Linked DNA regions of Euzebya rosea. The protein of the gene in region 1 interacts with the protein of each later gene in a pairwise test. Links are inferred from orthologs where the notes say so. Each region holds a gene or a part of one and is shown in the gene's direction. Other genes may lie near its edges.

What was found.
Region 2: the proteins of CUC05_RS20915 (region 1) and topA interact in binary tests that used the Escherichia coli proteins (3 or more experiments, as listed by UniProt). The link is inferred for Euzebya rosea from one-to-one orthologs.

The regions. Positions count from the first base shown.
Region 1 is NZ_PGDQ01000019.1:2,773-6,194, reverse strand. Bases 100-3,062 are described here. They hold CUC05_RS20915 (IMPACT family protein), read left to right. Parts: upstream 100-1,258; coding sequence 1,259-1,867; downstream 1,868-3,062. Other genes in these bases: CUC05_RS20910 (DUF3048 domain-containing protein), read left to right, coding at 2,013-3,062; CUC05_RS20920 (hypothetical protein), read left to right, coding at 932-1,174; CUC05_RS20925 (Lrp/AsnC family transcriptional regulator), read left to right, coding at 370-840; CUC05_RS20930 (trans-sulfuration enzyme family protein), read right to left, coding at 100-305. Also shown: more of CUC05_RS20930, read right to left, coding at 1-99; more of CUC05_RS20910, read left to right, coding at 3,063-3,104; CUC05_RS20905 (saccharopine dehydrogenase family protein), read right to left, coding at 3,161-3,422.
Region 2 is NZ_PGDQ01000006.1:173,468-177,167, forward strand. The notes cover bases 1-3,241. They hold topA (type I DNA topoisomerase), read left to right. Parts: upstream 1-320; coding sequence 321-3,041; downstream 3,042-3,241. Other genes in these bases: CUC05_RS09880 (HD domain-containing protein), read left to right, coding at 1-271; tmk (dTMP kinase), read left to right, coding at 3,177-3,241. In the rest of the region: more of tmk, read left to right, coding at 3,242-3,700. UniProt on the Escherichia coli protein: Releases the supercoiling and torsional tension of DNA, which is introduced during the DNA replication and transcription, by transiently cleaving and rejoining one strand of the DNA duplex.

The DNA.
Region 1 (3,422 bases):
GTGATCGCGGCCATGCCGGAGGAGAAGGCGACGGCTGCCTCGGCGTGTTCGAGCCCGGCGATGGCGTCCTCCCACCGGGCGACCGTGGGGTTGTGCAGCCGCTGGTACACGGGGTTGTCGGCGATGCGGGCACCCCCGGCGAGCTGGTCGAGCGACTCGGTTCCCCCGTCGAGGCTGGTCAGGGGGTAGGTGGTGCTGCGGTCCAGCGGCGGGGTGTGCACCCCGAGGGACCGCAGCTGCTCGCGACCGGCGTGCACCGTGCGGGTGAGGACGTGCGTGGCGGCATCGGGTTCGACGTGGCTCATGTATTCCATGATCCTGTGCGATACCGGTACCTGTCCATCGAATAGTTCACGGTATCGTCCTCTCATGCGCGAACTGGATCGAACGGACTTCGACCTGCTGGCCCTTCTGCAGAACGATGCACGGACCCCCAACAAGGAGCTGGCCCGGCGGGTCGGCCTGGCCCCCTCCACGTGCCTGGGGCGGGTACGACACCTGGAGGAGCGCGGCGCCTTCGAGGGATTCCACGCGCGGGTCGACCCGCACGTCCTCGGCGTGGGGCTGCAGGCCCTGGTCGGGGTCAGGCTGACCAAGCACACCCGCGACGTCGTGGAGGCCTTCCAGCAGCACGCCGTCTCCCTCCGGGAGGTCGTCGGGGTCTGGCACGTCTCCGGTGCCCGGGACTTCCTGGTGCACGTCGTGCTGCGCGACGCCGACCACCTGCGGGACTTCGCGATGGACGCCTTCACGTCGTGGGCCCACATCGACAGCATCGAGACGTCGATGGTCTTCAGCCACACCCACCGCACGGCCTGGCCCAACCTCAACGAGTCCTGATCTCCCACGGGTGGCCGTCGGTTGCCGGCGTCCGGGGTCGGGTACCCGTCGGGACGACCACGATCCCCGACCGAACGAACAGGAGCGCCAGATGGACGATCACCTCGATCCCGAACGACCGGCGGACGAGGGCGTCGACGCGACGTATCCCGACGCCGACCAGCAGGAGGGTGTGCACCTCCTGGCCAACCAGGCCGCCGACCGCCTGGCCGACGCGGGGTTCACCCGCGAGCAGGTGTTCGAATGGGCCGCGGCCTACGTCGAGCGAGAGGGCACCGGCACCGTCGACGGCCTCATCGCCTTCATCCGCCAGAAGGAGGCCAACGACACCTGACGCCGGTTCGCAGCGCCGTGGCCTCGAACCGGGCGCAGGGACGCGCCCCGGGACCGACGAGCGACTCGTGCCACCATTCGGCTCGTGTCCAGCCACGAGATCACCGGCCTCGGCCGGCCGCTGACCCTCGAGATCGACCGGATCAAGGGGTCGCGGTTCATCGGCGACGCCGCACCCGCCGGCGACGACGACGCCGCGCTGGCGTTCGTGGCGGCGATCCGCGAACGCGAGCCGTCGGCCACCCATCACTGCTGGGCGTTCAGGCTTGCCGACGGACGCGAGCGGTCCAGTGACGACGGGGAGCCGGGTGGGACGGCCGGCGCCCCGATCCTGCGCCGCATCGGTGGTGCGGACCTGTCCGACGTCGTGGTCGTCGTCACCCGCTACTACGGGGGCACCAAGCTCGGCACCGGCGGCCTGGTGCGCGCCTACGGCGGCTGCGCGGGTGCGGTCCTCGACGCCGCCGAACGGGTGGTGCGTCCACGCGTGGTGGTGTTCGCCGTGGACCACCCCTACGACCTCTCCGGCCCGATCGAGGGGGTGCTGGCCGCCCACGACGCCACCGTGCTGGACGCCGACTACGGGGCGGCCGTCAGCCTGCGGGTCCAGCTGCCGCTGGCGCTGGCCGAGGGGTTCCCCGCCGCCCTCCAGGAGGCCACGGCAGGACGGGTCGAGGCACGCCCGGCCGGGTGAGTGTCGTTCGGTGGGATCGGGGGTCGGTCCACCAGGGGCATGCCCCCCCGGCGGAATCGTGCGCGTCCTGAGGCAAGATGGGAGGCCGACCGGCGGGTGAGGACCGCTGGCCCGCCCTGCATGCCCCCGACTCCTGGATGTTCCGTTGCGCCTGCGATCGTTCCTGACCCTGCTCCTGCTCGTGTCGCTCCTTGCCGCCTGCGGTGGCGACGACCCCGAGGTTGAGGCCACCGGGACCCCCGTCGCCGAGGTCACCACCACGGCACCCGAGCCGACGGAGACGCCGACCGTGAAGCCGACACCCGAGCCGACGGAGGAACCCGGCCCCGTCGCGCCCCTGACCGGTGAGGCGATCACCGACGAGACGTTGTTCGAGCTGCCGGTCGTGGCGGTCAAGATCGACAACGACATCGACGCCCGCCCCCAGGTGGGCCTGGACGCCGCCGACGTCGTCATCGTCGAGCCGATCGAGGGCCTGACGCGCCTCGTGGCGATCCTCCACTCCGACGGCAGCGGCGAGGTCGGACCGGTCCGCAGCGGCCGACGGGTCGACCCGCAGCTGTTCGGGGCGTTCCAGCCGATCTTCGCCTTCTCCGGCGCCGCCGGCCCCAACTACCCGGCGATCGACGGCGGGTTCCCCAACACCGTGGTTAACGACCGCAACCAGGCCGGCTGGCGCCGCGAGGGCACCCGCTCGGCGCCGCACAACCTGTTCATCCCGCTGGAGACCATCCGGGAGCGGTTCCCCGACGCCGCGGGACCCGGCGCCACGCCCGTCTTCGCCTTCGACGAGACCGCGCCTGCGGGCGGCACGGAAACCGACGGGTTCACCGTCGACTACGGCCGGTTCCGTACCCTGAGCGGCTGGACCTGGACCGACGAGGGCTGGGTCCGTTCCCAGGACGGCACGCCGCACCGCTCGGGCGAGCCCGACCGCACCGTCGAGGGCGACCCGATCGTGGCCGACAACGTGGTCGTGCTGACCGTCGAGACCACCGGCAGCCAGGCCGAACCGGTTGTCGTCCTGGGCGAGGGCCCGGCCCGCATCCACCGCGACGGGCAGGTCTTCGAGGGCACCTGGTCCAAGCCCACGGCCGAGGACCAGTACCGCTTCCTCGCCGCCGACGGCACCGAGCTGCCGCTCGCACCCGGGACGACCTGGCTGGAGATCCATCCCGCCAGCGGTACCTACGTCCCGGGCGCGCCCGTCGTCGAGGGCGGCCCGACCGAGGGCTAGCGTCCGGGGTCGGGGGCCCCGTCTGCCGGGGTCCCCGGGCCGGCGCGTCCCGGTCCTCAGTCGAGGACGGAGAACGTGACCCCCGCGTTGGCCGGGAGCCGTCGCAGGAGGCTGTCGCCCAGCGCCGCACCGGGCGTCCAGTGGCCACCGCCGACCGTCGCCTCGCCGGCGGCCAGCGCCAGGGCGGTCTCGCCCAGCATCCGCGACGTGGCGCCGTACCCCGGGTCACGGTCACCCAGCACACGGGTCCGCAGCGTCCGGTCGGTACCCGCGGGCCCCTCGGCCACGAAGCGCACGTCGAAGAACCCCTTCTCCTGT
Region 2 (3,700 bases), on another replicon or contig:
GGGCCACGACCAGCAGACCCACACCCGGGCGGCCAAGCGGATCGTCACCGAGCTCGTGGAGTTCCTGCTCGAGCACCCCGAGCACATCACCGACACCTACACCGATCCGGACGCCGACCGGATCACCCAGGTGGCCGACTTCGTGGCCGGCATGACCGACCGCTATGCCCTCGCCCTGCACGATCGCTGGTTCCGCCCGCGGCTGTTCGACGTCGGTGTGCTGCCCCCCGTTCCGACCGCCCACACACCGGGTCCGAGCCCTGCGCGCTGACAACAGAAGATGCGCCGAGGCTCGCGGCCTGATACCTCTCTAGGCACTCATGGCCAAATCACTTGTCATCGTCGAGTCGCCCGCGAAGGCGAAGAAGATCGGCGGAATCCTGGGCTCCGACTACGTCGTCGAGTCCTCCGTTGGTCACATCCGAGACCTCCCGGCCAACGCCGCGGAGGTGCCTGCCGAGCACAAGGGCAAGCCGTGGGCGTCGATGGGGGTGGACACCGAGAACGACTTCGAGCCCGTCTACGTCGTCAACCCCGACAAGAAGAAGACGGTCTCCACGCTGCGCAAGCTGATGAAGGACGCCGACGAGCTCGTCCTCGCAACGGACAAGGATCGCGAGGGTGAGGCCATCGCCTGGCACCTCCTGGAGATCCTCAAGCCCAAGGTCCCCGTCCGGCGCATGGTGTTCGGCGAGATCACCAAGGCCGCGATCGAGGAGGCCATCGCCAACACCATCGACCTCGACACCCGCCTCGTCGACGCCCAGGAGGCGCGGCGCATCCTCGACCGGCTGTACGGCTACGAGCTGTCGCCGGTGCTGTGGAAGAAGGTCAACCCCGGCCTGTCCGCCGGTCGTGTCCAGTCCGTCGCCACCCGCGTGATCGTCGAGCGCGAACGCGAGCGCATGGCGTTCGTCTCCGCCGACTACTGGGACCTGGCAGCGAAGCTGCGCAAGCCCGACGCCGACGACGCCGTGGCGGGCAACGCCCCGTTCGACGCGACGATGATGGCCCTGGACGGCAAGAAGCTCGCCTCCGGACGCGACTTTGCCCAGGACGGGACCCTGACCAGCCGTGAGGTCGAGCGCCTGGACCAGGTCCGTGCCGAGGCGCTGGCCGACGGCCTCGACGGGACCGACTTCACCGTGTCCTCGGTGGAGACCAAGCCGTACCGCCGCAAGCCGCCGGCACCGTTCTCCACCTCCACCCTGCAGCAGGAGGCCGGCCGCAAGCTGCGGTTCTCCACCCAGCGCACCATGCAGGTGGCGCAGCGGCTGTACGAGAACGGCTACATCACCTACATGAGGACCGACTCCACGATCCTCTCCGACACCGCGCTGCAGGCGGCGCGCACCCAGATCACCGACATGTTCGGGCCCGACTACCTGCCCGACAGCCCCCGGATCTACGCCAAGAAGTCCAAGAACGCCCAGGAAGCGCACGAGGCCGTGCGCCCTGCCGGTGAGACCTTCCGCACACCCGAGTCGCTCAAGTCCGAGCTCGGTGCGGAGGAGCGCAAGCTCTACGAGCTGATCTGGATGCGCACCATCGCCTCGCAGATGCCCGACGCGGTCGGGCAGACCGTGTCGGTCAAGCTCGACGCGACCGCCACCAGCGGCCAGCTGCAGGGCGCGACCGCGACCTTCTCCGCGAGCGGCCGCACGATCACGTTCCCGGGCTTCCTGCGGGCCTACGTCGAGGGCTCCGATGACCCCGACGAGGCCCTGGCCGACCGCGAGACGTTTCTGCCCCCCATGGAGGAGGGCGACGTCCTGTCGGTCGACGAGGTCACGGCCGACGGGCACTCCACCAAGCCCCCGGCCCGCTACAACGAGCCGAAGCTGGTCCAGAAGCTGGAGGACCTGGGCGTCGGTCGCCCGTCGACCTACGCCTCGATCATCTCCACGATCATCGGGCGTGGCTACGTGTGGAAGAAGTCCGGCGCGCTGGTGCCGTCCTTCACCGCCTTCGCCGTGGTGACGCTGCTGGAGCGGCACTTCTCCCACCTCGTGGACTACGAGTTCACCGCACGGATGGAGAACGACCTCGACGAGATCGCCGCCGGCAACGCCGACCGCGTGCCGTGGCTGTCGGGCTTCTACTTCGGTGGTGATGGCCGCGACGGCCTGCACGACATGGTCACCCACCGGCTGGACGAGATCGACGCCGCCTCGATCAACTCCATCCCGCTGGGCCAGGACGAGGCCGGCGAGACGATCGTGGCCCGCGTCGGGCGGTACGGCCCCTACCTGCAGCGCGGCGACGACACCGCGTCGATCCCCGACGACCTGGCGCCGGACGAGCTGACGATCGAGAAGGCGCAGGCGCTGCTGGAGGCGCCCAACGACGACCGCTACCTGGGCGACGACCCCGAGACCGGCAAGCCCGTCGTGGCTCGCAACGGCCGCTTCGGCCCGTACGTGCAGCTGGGCGACCCCGCTGACGGCAAGCCCGAGAGGACCGGGTCGTTGTTCTCCACGATGTCGCTGGACACCATCGAGCTGTCCGACGCGCTGAAGCTGCTGAGCCTGCCGCGTTCCCTCGGCCCCCACCCCGAGGACGGCGAACCGATCATGGTGCAGAACGGGCGCTACGGGCCCTACCTGAAGTGGGGCAAGGAGACCCGGTCGCTGGGCAGCGAGAACGAGCTGTTCACCATCACCATCGACGAGGGGCTCAAGCTACTGGCGCAGGAGAAGAAGAGCGCCCGCGAGCGCGCCAACCCGGTGCTGCGCGAGATGAGCGCCAAGGACCCCATCTCCGGCGGCGACCTCTCGATCCGCAACGGCCGCTTCGGTGCCTACGTCACCGACGGAGAGGTCAACGCGTCCCTTCGCAAGGGCGACACCATCGAGGACCTGACGCCCGAACGCGCTGCCGAGCTGCTGCAGATGCGTCGCGAACGCATGGCCGCCAAGGGCACGAAGCCCAAGAAGAAGGCAGCCAAGAAGAAGGCCACGAAGAAGAAGGCGACCAAGAAGACGGCCAAGAAGGCCACCAGGAAGACGGCCAAGAAGGCCACCAAGAAGGCGACGAAGTAGGCCACGACATCGCGCGCCTCCGGCGCGACCACGACCAGCTGACCACCGGCCACGACCGTGGTCGTACGGTCAGTGACCGTCCGGAGACGGTGACCTACGCTGGACGCACGCCTCTGCGCAGGGGCGCCCCCCGTCATGCCGAGCGACCCCTCCTCCTTCCTCGATCGTCCCCATCACGATGATGATGCCGACGACGCAGCTGCCCCGTCGACGGGGTCGGCCTACAAGGCCCTGCTGTCCAACCGGAACTACCGGCTGTGGTTCGCCTCGTCGTTCATCTCCGCACTGGGTGACTGGATCGGGTTCGCCGCGCTGACCGCGCTGGTGCCGGCCCTGGAGGGCGCCAACGCCCAGGCCGGCCTGTTCGCGCTCGGCACGCTGCTGATGATGCGGCTGCTGCCCAACGTCATCTTCGGGCCGCTGGGCGGGGTCATCGCCGACCGGTACGACCGCAAGCGGCTGATCGTCATCACCGACATCGCCCGCTTCGGCCTGTTCCTGGCCGTGGCGGTCACCGACGACATCGTCGCGCTGTTCGCGCTGACGTTCGTCGTGGAGATCTTCAGCGTCGTGTTCCTGTCCGCGAAGGACGCCTCGATGCCGTCGGTGGTGGAGGACAAGGCCCACCTGAGCGAGGCCAACCAGCTCAACCTGCTGGT